Regions from separate parts of the Paenibacillus sp. FSL F4-0097 genome, predicted to be linked through region 3. Evidence: riboswitches for the same ligand, from Rfam matches in the RefSeq annotation. Region 3 holds a riboswitch; each other region holds the start of a gene.
The links. Region 3 has a riboswitch for thiamine pyrophosphate ahead of MHH86_RS09675 (thiamine phosphate synthase). Riboswitches for the same ligand answer to the same signal wherever they lie in the genome.
Positions count from the first base shown of each region.

Region 1: another riboswitch for thiamine pyrophosphate. It lies ahead of MHH86_RS02055 (ABC transporter substrate-binding protein); the one in region 3 lies ahead of MHH86_RS09675 (thiamine phosphate synthase).
Region 2: another riboswitch for thiamine pyrophosphate. It lies ahead of MHH86_RS13105 (ABC transporter ATP-binding protein); the one in region 3 lies ahead of MHH86_RS09675 (thiamine phosphate synthase).

Region 1 covers NZ_CP151965.1:458,162-462,376, forward strand. The annotation lists gene MHH86_RS02040 (ABC transporter ATP-binding protein) at 1-367, opposite strand, end outside; gene MHH86_RS02045 (ABC transporter permease) at 402-1,163, opposite strand; gene MHH86_RS02050 (MTH1187 family thiamine-binding protein) at 1,160-1,453, opposite strand; gene MHH86_RS02055 (ABC transporter substrate-binding protein) at 1,532-2,581, opposite strand; TPP riboswitch at 2,743-2,853, opposite strand; gene MHH86_RS02060 (hypothetical protein) at 3,012-4,215, opposite strand, start outside.
Region 2 covers NZ_CP151965.1:2,931,794-2,936,008, reverse strand. The annotation lists gene MHH86_RS13115 (amino acid ABC transporter permease) at 1-433, opposite strand, end outside; gene MHH86_RS13110 (amino acid ABC transporter substrate-binding protein) at 487-1,323, opposite strand; TPP riboswitch at 1,546-1,649, shown strand; gene MHH86_RS13105 (ABC transporter ATP-binding protein) at 1,761-2,543, shown strand; gene MHH86_RS13100 (ABC transporter permease) at 2,524-3,300, shown strand; gene MHH86_RS13095 (ABC transporter substrate-binding protein) at 3,297-4,215, shown strand, end outside.
Region 3 covers NZ_CP151965.1:2,180,101-2,184,315, forward strand. The annotation lists gene MHH86_RS09665 (GDSL-type esterase/lipase family protein) at 1-621, shown strand, start outside; gene MHH86_RS09670 (SDR family oxidoreductase) at 858-1,730, shown strand; TPP riboswitch at 1,818-1,919, shown strand; gene MHH86_RS09675 (thiamine phosphate synthase) at 2,035-2,640, shown strand; gene thiS (sulfur carrier protein ThiS) at 2,679-2,882, shown strand; gene MHH86_RS09685 (thiazole synthase) at 2,938-3,705, shown strand; gene thiH (2-iminoacetate synthase ThiH) at 3,740-4,215, shown strand, end outside.

The sequences.
Region 1 (4,215 bases), 1.7 Mb from region 3:
CGCCCTTGATCTCCCCAGCAAGCAGCACATTATCCTCAATCGTACGCCAAGGAAAAAGCGCAGGCTGCTGCGGCATATAACTAATTTCACCGCGTTGACCTGTAACGACCTTACCGTTCATGCGGATCGTGCCTGCATCGGGTTTCACAAGGCCGCCAATCATATGGAATAAGGTGCTTTTTCCGCAGCCGGAAGGACCAACGATCGAAACGAACTCTTGTTGCTCTACCTTGAGAGAGACATTATTCAGAACGTTCGTCTCACGGCGACGATGGGAAAAAGATTTGGAGATGCCGCTCACTTCAAGGGCGGGTGCCACGGTATGAGCTTCAGGAGAGCTTATGACTTCTGTTGTTCTGTGTTGCATTTGCGTCGCTTGAGACATACAGGCATCTTCCTTTCTATGAGTTACGGCGCGGCTTCCAGCGAACCAGCCATTTTTCCAGCAATGCAATAATAGCAAAGAGTACAAGACTTAAAAGTACAATAATAACAATAGCAACAAACATCCGATCCGTACGATATGCGGATTTCTGCAGAAGCATATAATAGCCAATACCTTTATCCGCGCCAATCCATTCAGCGACCACGGCGCCCATAACCGCATAAGTAGCAGATATTTTTACGCCGGAAAATAGTGCCGGGATAGAAGAGGGCAGCTCCAGCTTGGTGAAGATTTGCCACTTGCTTGCGCCAGCCATTTTCATATAATTCATCATGACCTGATCACTTTGGGCCAGACCGCCCATCGCAGCGACAGCTACCGGGAAGAAACATACTAGTGTAATCAGCACGATTTTGGGCAAAAGACCAAAGCCGAACCAGATAATGAGCAGGGGTCCGAGCGCGATGGAGGGAACATTTTGACTCAGAATAATAAGTGGATAAAAAGCCCGTCTAGCCCAAGGCAAAAGATGCAAAAGCAAAGCAACGATCAGGCCTACCCCCGTACCAATGGGAAAACCAATTAAAGTGAGCCGCAGCGTAGCCATCGTATGAGCCCAAAGACCAGAAGCGTTACTGGTGGATTCACGGGCAATATCAGCAGGACTCGGCAGAATCCAGGATTCAATATGAAATACAGATACAGATAGCTGCCATACGGTTAAAAAGAAGACGACCGCCACAAGGGGCGGCCATATTAGCTTCCAGGTCGATCTCACGGCCGATATTTCTCCGTCAATTTATCCATGCTGATTCCGTTAGGATTATGAGCGATTTTGATCTGCGAAATTACGCTTGGACTGCCTGCTTCGATCAACGCCTCCTGCATCTGACGCACAACCTCCAGCAGCTCGCTAAGCTCACCTTCCATTGTGGTTTCCAGTGGATTCACTTGATGTTTAACACCGGATTTCTGAATGACCTCAATCGCTTTATCTACGTATGGGATGGAATCCTCATTGTTCGGAGTTTTTGGAATTACTTGAATGCTTAGTAGGGTGTTAGCCACAATAATCAATCCTCTCATTTTATAAGGTAAGTTTAAAAAGCCAACTTTGATAACGAAGTAATTCATTACAATTGTTGTTTACTCCGCCGGTAAAAAATCATTACTGAATGCACTAGCAGCATCCAGCGGTTTATCCAGCAACTTCAGATCATACATCCAGTCGCCGTAATTTTGCCAGACCTCGGTTTTTTGCTCGCCCCAGCGGGCAGCATCGTCCTTGTATTTTGGGCTAAGCCATTTTTGGCTAGCTAGGACAAGGTCGGCGTCCAGGTCAGGAACGTCCTTCGATAACATACCGGCAGCCTCTTCCGGATGATCAATGGCATATTGATAACCTTTTGATGTGGCTTTCATGAAGGCCTTCACCAGCTCAGGATGATCTGCAATTTGCTTCTCACTCGTCGTCAGCACAGGCGTGTAATAATCGAGCTGTGGCGCATAATCCTTTAAGTACAGCATATCCAATGGCTCGCCACGCAACTCAGCCTCAACGCCAGTCCAAGCGTAGAAAATCCAGGCGAAATCAATGTCACGTTTGACGGCGGTAAAATAATCAGCTTCACCGATACTGATCAGCTTCACCTTTTTCACATCGCCACCTTCAGGATCCATGATAGCTTTCATGGCTGCTTCTTCGGCTGGTGAGCCCCAGCCTCCGTAGGTTTTACCTTCGAAATCCTTTGGTGATTTAATATTGCGATCTACTGGAGCGGCGAATCCCGATGTATTATGCTGAATAATAGCTGCTATCGAGACAAGGGGTACGCCTTGTAGACGGGCTAGCGTTAATCCTTCTTGGGCGCTGATGCCAAATGCGGCTTCGCCAGAAGTAACCATAGTATCAGAACCCGCTGCGCCTGGTTGAACGATTTCGACGTCCAGACCTTCTTCAGCGTAGTAACCAAGATCCTTAGCTACGTATAGACCGGTATGATTCGTGTTCGGTGTCCAGTCGAGTGCGACTTTAACTTTGGTGAGCTCTTTTGGAGCATCCGTGCCAGCCGCTGCAGTTGGATCAGTAGCATTTGCTTTGTTTCCGGCTGTATTCCCATTGTTGCTGCCGCATCCGGCAATGGCAAGAATGAGTACACAGGTGAGGCACAACGTAAGTGCTTTTTTGAGGTGCATGTCTTCTTCTCTCCTTTAAGGTTACAAGAATCCCGTCTTCACAACATGAACCGTAAAGTGTAGTATGTACGTTTTTCTACATCTTTTAGTGATCTAACAAAAAAAGCGCCCCGAGTGATCGGGACGCTGGCTTGGCGCAAGGTTAGTCAAGGTCACAGGGACCAGAACCAATTGGCGATTCCTACGCTGGCATTATCCAGATCAGGTATAAGGGTCAGTATCTTGTGGGATACAATCTCAGCCGGCCAATTCCAGCACCCCTGGTTCTATGAAGTTAACGGGTATTTCTATGTGCAATATAAGTAAGCATAAGTTTTGTACCTATACTTAATGTCTTATATTTCTCGCATACGGTGTATTATAGACGGCTGTACTCGGAATGTCTAGTAGTGCACTCCTGAATTTTTCCAATCCAGTAGTTTCTTTTTTGCTAGTCTAGATCTTTATATTTCTTGCGGTGACGCCGTTTAAGCTCACTAACCAGCGCCCCTAGCGTGAGGACAACGCTGATCAGAATCCCGCTCATGATCACGAAGAGGGCAAGAAATTCAAAGGGGGAATAACCAATCATTTTACTCCATTGGATTTTTCCATCCAGATCGTCAATGACTTGATTCATGCCGTAAATCCCGCTTACTACCGTAAATACAGTGAGAATCATCAGCAGATTATCCCGTCGCTTGGACTGAAACTTATCCTGATACTGAAACAGATCATTTAAGGTTTCTTTCACTTCCTCGAACAAAGCGTCGTTTCCGTATACTTTACGCAGCTGAAGAAATATCTCCCGGCCCTGCGACTGGGAAATCAACTCCAAGAAGTAGAACTTTGCCGAGAACTTATTAATGGAGTAGATTAGATTGTCTATTTCCTCATAATCATGATTAATCCGAAGTCGGGAGTGCATATTGGCGAGCTTCAGCAGAACGATTTTGTGGAAAATATTGAGTAAAAATCCGTAATAATATTGCCCGTACATCTGGTTGGCTAGACTAACAGCAATCTCCTGTTCAGCCCGGGTCATGCAGCAAAAGGTCTGCTCATTCATCATATAATACGTGTCTGGGCCCCAGCGATTATAGGAATGCTCATGACAATAGTTTGCAATATACGCTGGATCGCTTGCACTGGCATAGGGCTTTCCGTTCAGATCAATTCCATCAAGCTGTGAGGCGCGATAGCGTAGATTTACACTAATCTCATCAGAACCTTCTTCATTCTGAAAGCCGTAAAAAGCTTGCACCTGCATTCTTTCATCTACGAAAAAAGGAAGGGTCTCAAAATAAGCCCCATTGATATCCGATTGATCCAGATATGGCTCCAGTCCATCCACCAAATTTCGGAAGACAAAATCCTCTACCATCTCATAGGTCTGTTCCCCGCAATGAATATAAGTGTAGTCATCCTGTATGAAGGTTTTCTCTAGCGCACGGAAACGATCCGCGAATTCTAGGGCAATACTAAAGGGAATCGAATCCCCCTCCAGCTGGACACGTATCGTCACGAATCCAAGCTGAAAGGGACATATGAATATATCCGTCGAGAGAATTTTGAAAAATATAGATTGCTGCGGAATCTCCAGAATGCAGTCGAGATTATTTACTCTGGAAAAACGGCGAAACGAGTCGGCATCC
Region 2 (4,215 bases), 750 kb from region 3:
GCGCAGCTTGTGGCAGAATTACGCGGCGCAGAGCCTGCCCACGAGTCATCCCGACTGAGAAGGCAGCTTCCCATTGGCCTTTATGTATCGACAGGATAGCAGCGCGTACGATTTCCGATGAATAAGCCCCTACGCTAAGAGTAAATCCAATGGTGGCGGCAATGAAGGGGTCGAGTACAATACCAACAGCCGGCAAACCATAAAATATAATAAATAGCTGCACTAACAATGGGGTTCCTCGAATAACCCACACATAAAAACGGGCGATTAGCTTCGGAATTACCCACGGTGAAAGACGTGCCAGCGCGGTTAGGATCGCCAAAATCAATCCAAGCACAAAGGAAAGTAGCGCCAACGGAATGGTAAAAGCCACCCCGGCTTTTAGCAGGGGTAGCAGTGTGTCTAAGAAAATTTGTATTTTGCGGTCATCCATTATTCAGACATCCTTTTTAGCTTCCAGGCTTAATTAGCCTTGCTAGCCTTGTATTATTTTGAAACGTCAGCTCCAAAGTATTTCTCGGAAATTTTCAAGTACGTTCCATCACTCTTCATCTCTGTAATCGCATCACTGACCGCTTTCACCAGCTCATCATTGCCTTTCAGGAATACTGCGGCACTTTGTGATCCTTCAGGAATCTCATCAACCACTTTAATTTTTGCATCTGGTTTTTGTTTTTTTAGATCCAGATAAGACAAGCCATCATTCACAGTTGCATCAATACGTCCCGAAGTCAGCAGATCCATCGCTTGATTGAAACCGTCCGTAGCTACGATTTCAGCACCGTTCTCACGAGCGATGTCGGATAAGTTACTTGTCAGGGATTGTCCGGCTTTTTTACCCTTAAGATCGGCAAAGGTCTTAATATCCTCATTGTCTTCGCTCACGATCAATACTGCTTTGGATACGATATAGGGTTCAGAGAAATCATATTTCACTTTGCGATCTTCGTTAATGGAAACTTCATTAAAGATTACATCAAACCGTTTCGCATCCATTCCAGCGAAAATACCATCCCACTGAGTTTCAAAAAATTCAGCTTTAACACCTAAACGTTTTGCTACTTCTTCAGCAATTTCCACGTCAAAACCAGTCAATTTCCCCGCAGTGTCATGATAAGTAAAAGGCGCATAAGTCCCTTCTGTACCTATCCGCAATTTGCCGCTGGCTTTCACAGCCTCCAAACTGTTTTGCGCTGAAGATGCTGCTCCACCATTCGTTCCAGCTGTAGGTTCAGCAGCCGTATTGGTATTCGAATTATTGCCGCAAGCCGCTATAAGGACCACGGTTAACGCCAATATAATAGTTAAACTCCATTTTTTCATTATTAAATCCCCTCTCTCTACCCGGATTTTTTCCGGTAAATTGAATAGTACACTGCCATCACATGATCGTCAATACTTTTTTCCGATTATATACATCGGAATTATAATATTAACTAGATTCCTACCTATATCTTACCCAATCTTGGATTAATCCTTCACTTCTTTCTCTCTTTACTTCTCAGAAAGATATGGTATATTTATTAACAAATTAATATGGACCTGTTATTTCACTAGGGGAGTCGGCCGACTGAGACGGAGCTTCAAGCTCCGGACCCTTGGAACCTGATCTGGATCATACCAGCGGAGGGAAGTGGAGCAGAATTTTCATCAAGCATGTTAAGTGTTATTATGCAGAATGAACTTTTTGACCCATTCATTTCCTCTGGAAATGGATGGGTTTTTATTTGTTTAGGCGCTCCACAAAAATTTTAGGAGGTTTGATCATCACGACCATTTTATCTATTCAAGGCCTAACCTACTCTTTTCCGGAATCTGAGCAACCCCCTGTATTCGCAGATCTATCCATGGATATCAGGCAAGGGGAATTCGTCTCCGTAGTAGGTGCTAGCGGATGCGGGAAAAGTACATTTTTCAAAACGATTGCCGGTTTACTCGAACCTACTCACGGAAAAATAAAACTCTCTACGCACCCGTCAACCGCTAGTCGTTTAGGCCAGATCGCTTATATGCCTCAGCAGGATTTATTGCTGCCTTGGAGGACAGTGCTCGACAACTGCCTTTTGCCTTGGGAGATCAAGCCCAGATTCAATAAACAAGAAACGATCACTCAGATTCGGGAAATGTTGACCCGCTTCGGCTTAGCAGATGTAGAGAAGGCTTATCCCCATGAACTTTCGGGTGGAATGAAACAGCGAGTCGCATTTCTGCGCACCTTAGTGGCTGGAGGCGGAAGTGGTCTTATGCTGCTGGATGAGCCCTTTGGCGCTCTCGATGCCATGACCAAACGCGAGATACACCGTTGGCTGTTGGAGTTATGGGGTGAATTGAATCAGACGATTATGCTCATCACTCATGATCTGGAGGAAGCACTATTGCTCAGTGACCGGATTTATTTATTATCTGGCGGTGCGCACAGCGAATTACAGGAGATCGTTGTGGATTTACCAAGGCCAAGACATTATAAGATGAACTACGAACCCCGGTTTATAGCACTGCGTGCAGAGCTGGAGCGGAGATTACATGCGACCTATACCTTTTAAAAAACATCTAGACAACTATGGTCCCTTCCTTCTTCTGGTACTGCTCATTCTTGTAATCTGGGAGTCAGCTGTTCGCCTTCACATGATTCCAGCCTTTATTCTCCCTGCACCTTCCTCTATTGGAATCGCATTGATCGAGCACAGGCAATTATTATTTGGACAGCATTTATTGGCGACGTTACAGGAGATACTGGTGGGTTTTGTCCTTTCTGTTATTTGTGGTGTATTGCTGGGCACTGGAATGTTCCTGTATCGCCCCATAGAAAAGGCCATCTATCCCTTTCTTATCATTAGCCAGACGATCCCATTAATTGCGCTATCCCCCATTTTTATTATGTGGTTCGGATATTCGCTGTGGAGCAAAGTGGCTGTGGTGTTTTTGACGGCTTTTTTTCCAGTCGTAGTGAGTACATATGATGGACTTCGTACAAGTGGCCAGACTTACAAGGACTTATTATTAACATTTGGTGCAAACCGCTGGCAGCTGCTTGTCAAAACCCAAATTCCACTGGCGTTGCCTGCTTTTTTCTCTGGCTTAAAGCTGTCCATTGTATACTGCGTCATCGGAGCTACTATCGGGGAATGGCTCGGCGGCAGTAAAGGACTCGGTTACTTCAGCCGCAGAATGGCCGGAAATATGCAGAGCGATGAAATGTTCGCGGCTGTATTTCTGCTGTCCGCGCTTGGTGTGGTGCTTTTTCTGGCGATAGCTTTACTCGAACAATTATTTTTAAAGAAAAGAGGATCAAACCAATGAATCATTTAAAATCCCCACAACGAGGACTTATTTCTGTATTTCTAGTATGCACACTTTTGCTCTTAAGCAGCTGCGGGAAGGCAGACAAGATAAATAACAACTCCCAAACCGATCCCTCCAATACCGAAAATAAGCAGTCACACAAGCTGACGATTATGCTTGATTGGTATCCCAATGCCGTTCATTCCTTTCTATACGCTGCGCAACAGCAAGGTTTTTTCCAAGAGGAAGGTTTGGATGTCGAGATCAAAATGCCTGCAGACAGCAATGATTCCCTAAAGCTTGTTGCAGCGAATCAAATTGATCTAGCGCTCAGTTATCAGCCTCAGGTACTTATGGCACGCGGCGAGAAAATCCCTGTACGTTCGATTGCAGCAATCGTGCGGCATCCACTGAATCATCTGATGGTTCCTCAGGCTGGCAGTATTCATAGTCCAAAAGAGCTCGCGGGAAAACAAATCGGCTATTCCTCCATTCCGCTCTATGAAGCGATGATTCGGACAATGATCCAGAGTGATGGAGGCGATCCTTCATCCGCCAAGCTGATTGACGTAGGTTTTGACCTCATCCCTGCGATCTCTACTGGACAAGTAGACGCAATAATGGGCGGGTTCATCAACCATGAACAACTAATCCTTGAAAAAGAGGGACATCCGGTCACTTCGCTTAATCCAACGGATTACGGAGTGCCTGACTATTATGAGCTTGTGCTGGTGGCCAGCGAACAAGGATTGCAAAATTCTGAAGCCTACTTTAAAAAATTTCTAAATGCCATTACAAAAGGACAGGAATTTGTGGAGCAGAATCCTGAACAAGCCCTGGATTTACTGGTTGCACATGAAGATGCAACTTCACCGCTCGACAAGGAGATTGAGAAAAAAAGTCTTGAGATTCTGCTGCCGCTGATGAATGCTG
Region 3 (4,215 bases):
CCGGAAATAACTAATGATACGACGACCGGGGAAGCTGCTTATTACCGCAATCAAATTGAAAAATTAATCCAGCTGGGAGTAATGGGCAAAGACCGTCAAGGGAATTTTAAGCCAGATACGGAGATGACAGTTGCTGAATTCACACGCAGTATTTCTAAGTTAATGAAAGTGGAAAGATCAGATCTTGCCTATTATCCGAAAGGTAAGCTGTCACGTGAAACGATGGGTGCTATTCTCTATGATGTTTACCAAGTAAAGTTTGCTAATAAACCTAAGTACATGACTGATTATAACGGCACAGCAGTAGTGCCAGGAGATCCTGGTTATGATTTCAATCTGGATCCAGGAGCTAGAGGAGCGATGTACTATCCACTTGTATCCTGGCAGCAGCTGGTTGATACGGCGGACATTTCTCCTTTTTTAATTTCAAAAGTGAAAAGTGCTTATGAATTAGGGCTTATTAGATCTGAAGTGGGGATTGCTAGAGGCCAAATGGTCAATGGGACAGAACTAGAACCTAAAGCCATAGTGACCCGGGAGAAAGCAGCTAAAGCTCTTTATTTTATGTGGGTACTGGAACATGGAGTGAATGCAGAAAATCATGTTTCTTCTTTGAAATAGTTAGGGTGAACAATTCAAGGCACAGCAGCGATGCTGTGCCTTTTTGTATGCAGTGAAGTCCTCTCCACTTACAGCAGTTTACATCCACGGTTGTTTATTTCTACTTGCATTGTGGTAAGTAAGATTCGTAAAGCGATTTAAGAAAATGACAAACCCAGCGTATAAACGTGCATTGTTGTGCCATCCTAAGATGATCAGTTAACTATCAATTTACTTAACGAGAGGAGATAGGGAAGATGTCAGGCAATAATAAACAAGCTACAAAAACCTTACCCCCACAGGAGCAGCATCATCAGCCAGGGATTGAGAGTGAAATGACGCCGCTGCCCAAATACGAGCCGGCAAATTATAAAGCAGCAGGTAAACTGCAAGACAAGGCGGCGTTGATTACCGGTGGAGACAGCGGAATTGGGCGTGCAGTTGCTGTGCTTTTTGCTAAAGAAGGTGCTGATGTGGTCATTTCATATCTTAATGAACACTCAGATGCAGAGGAAACTAAACGTCAGGTCGAGCAGGAAGGCCGCAAATGTATCCTAATTCCAGGTGATATCGGTGACGAGAAATTCTGTAAGGATCTTATTAAACAGACGGTAGAGGGCTTAGGAAAGCTTGATATTCTCATCAATAACGCGGCGGAGCAACATCCGCAAGCTAAGATCGAGGATATTACTTCCGAGCAGCTAGAGCGTACTTTCCGTACGAATATATTTGCGATGTTCTATTTAACAAAAGCAGCTATGCCTCATTTAAAAGCAGGATCTACAATTATAAATACAACTTCAATTACCGCTTATCGCGGAAGCCCGCAGCTGCTGGACTATTCATCAACTAAAGGAGCTATCCTGAGTTTCACACGATCTTTGTCCACGAATCTGGCGGAGAAGGGCATACGGGTAAACGGTGTAGCACCAGGTCCAATCTGGACACCGCTAATTCCCTCTACCTTTGATGCGAAGCAGGTTAGCGAGTTTGGAGGCACGCAGCCTATGAAACGGCCTGGACAACCAGAGGAGCTGGCGCCAGCCTATGTATATCTTGCCTCTGACGATTCCAGTTATGTGACTGGACAGGTTATTCATGTAAATGGTGGCGAGGTAGTAAACGGTTAGATTAGTACAGCTAATGTGAATAAATGGGTGTATTTCAATAAAAAAATATGTTACTATAAACCACGTTAGCATTTTAAAATTGTATATTTATGTCACTAGGGGTGCCGATTGGCTGAGACGGAATGGATTTCCGGACCCTTTGAACCTGATCTGGTTAAGACCAGCGTAGGGAAGTGGAGAACGAATTTCTGTTGTCGGGCTATTTGTAGTACCGTCTATATACAGATTCTGACTGCCTTCCTTACGGGGGCAGTTTTTTTGTTTTTTACTGGCCTACAGGGAAGTGAGAGAGAGGAGATCGCGAGTGGTACAAGCTGAGATCCATCTAATATCAGACGGCAAGCAGCTGTTGAGACAATTTGTTGAACTGGCTGTCACGGTGCAGACATGGGTCGATTATATTCACTTAAGAGAGAAGCAATGTCCAGCACGCGAACTGCTCTCTGCGGCACAGGAGCTGTTGGCTGCCGGTATACCCGCTACCAAACTGATAATCAATGACCGGATCGATGTAGCATTGGCAGCTGGTGCCGCGGGTGTTCAGTTGGCTGGGCACAGTCTGAGCCCGCTTACAGCCCGGCGAATTGCACCTCAGCTTTGGCTGGGGAGATCGGTTCATTCTCCGGAAGAAGCGGCGAATGCTTCAGAGCAGGGAGCTGATTATTGCTTGTTTGGCCATGTATTTCCCTCGGCGAGCAAGCTAGGGCTGCCCGCACGTGGGTTAGAGCTGCTTGCAGAAACGGTGAAGACTAGCTCTATTCCTGTAATTGCGATTGGCGGAATTGGTCCCGCTAATGCGGCGCAGATCATTAGGCAAGGCGCGGCAGGAATTGCTGTGATGTCCGGAATTTGCGGAGCGGATGATCCTTATGAGGCCGCCAAAGCTATTCATAAGGCGGTTCATTCATAGCCGGGAGGTAAAAGCATAGGCGAAGGGGGTGATTCAGAATGAGACTGTTGATTAACGGGAAATCCGCAGAGTGTTCTGGTGGTATTCAAACTATAGCTGATTTGATCAGTCTTCCTGAGTGGTCGGGTCGTCTGATGATCATTGAGCTGAATGGAGAAATTGTCAGTAAGGAGAATTATGAAAGTACTGCTCTGAGCGAGGATGATCGTTTGGAACTGGTGCACTTTGTTGGTGGGGGTTGAGATGGAGCGGTATAGAATTTTGAGAAATTTATAAGAACCAAAGGGAGGTAATTTCATGCATGACCCGTTACATATTGGAGGCATCGAATTAACTAGTAGATTATTTATCGGAACCGGAAAATATAGCCGGAATGCTCTGATCCCCGAAGTGATCGCAAGCTCTGGTTCTCAGGTGATTACTGTAGCGCTTCGCCGAGTGGACCCGGAAGGTGGAGCAGAAAATATCATGAACCACATTCCCGGCCACATGACTCTTCTGCCTAATACCTCAGGAGCGCGTACAGCGGAGGAGGCAGTCCGTATTGCGAGATTAGCAAGAGCTGCGGGACTGGGGAACTGGGTGAAGATCGAAGTGATCAATGATCAGAAATACCTGCTTCCAGATAATCTGGAGACCATACGAGCTACAGAGATTCTAGCGGCGGAGGGTTTTGTAGTACTGCCATATATGAGTCCGGACCTTTCGGCTGCTTTACGTCTGAGAGATGCCGGTGCTGCTGCTGTGATGCCGCTTGGTGCGCCGATCGGGACGAATCGCGGCCTGCGCACCAAGGAGCTTGTGCGTATTCTTATTGAAGAAGTGAATTTGCCGATTATTGTAGATGCCGGAATTGGCAAGCCCTCGGAAGCGGCGGAAGCAATGGAGATGGGGGCCGCTGCTGTTCTGCTTAATACGGCTGTCGCAACGGCACGTAATCCGCTCGTCATGGCGGAAGCGTTCCGCGAGGCGATATCCGCTGGCCGCAAAGCTTATTTGGCAGGACTCGGTCCTGTAGAAGAAGTTGCTTTTGCTTCGTCACCGTTGACTGGATTTCTGAACTGAATTTGATAGGTTCACCAAAGGAGGGAGGATTAGCATGAGCTTTTTTGACACACTGGCCCGCTTGGAGCAGTATCCATATGAGCAGCTGTGGAAGGAGTTCCGGGAGGATGACGTTAAGCGGGCGCTTGGAAAAGACAAGCTGAACGAAAATGATTTGCTGGCATTGCTCTCTCCGGCAGCAACGCCGCTGCTAGAGGAGATGGCGCAAGCTGCTCAGCGACTGACCCGTGCACATTTTGGTTATTCGATGCAGCTGTTCACACCGATGTATCTTGCCGATTTTTGTGTGAATCATTGTACCTACTGCAGCTTCAGCTCCATTTATGATTTTCCGCGTAAAAAGCTGTCCTTGGAGGAGGTTCGCAGGGAGGCTGAGAAGATTGCAGCTACAGGTCTGCGGCATATCCTCATTTTGACTGGTGAATCGCGCCGGGAGAATCCTGTCTCATATATTAAGGATTGTGTAGTTGTACTTAGAGAATTTTTTTCCTCCGTCAGTATTGAGATAAA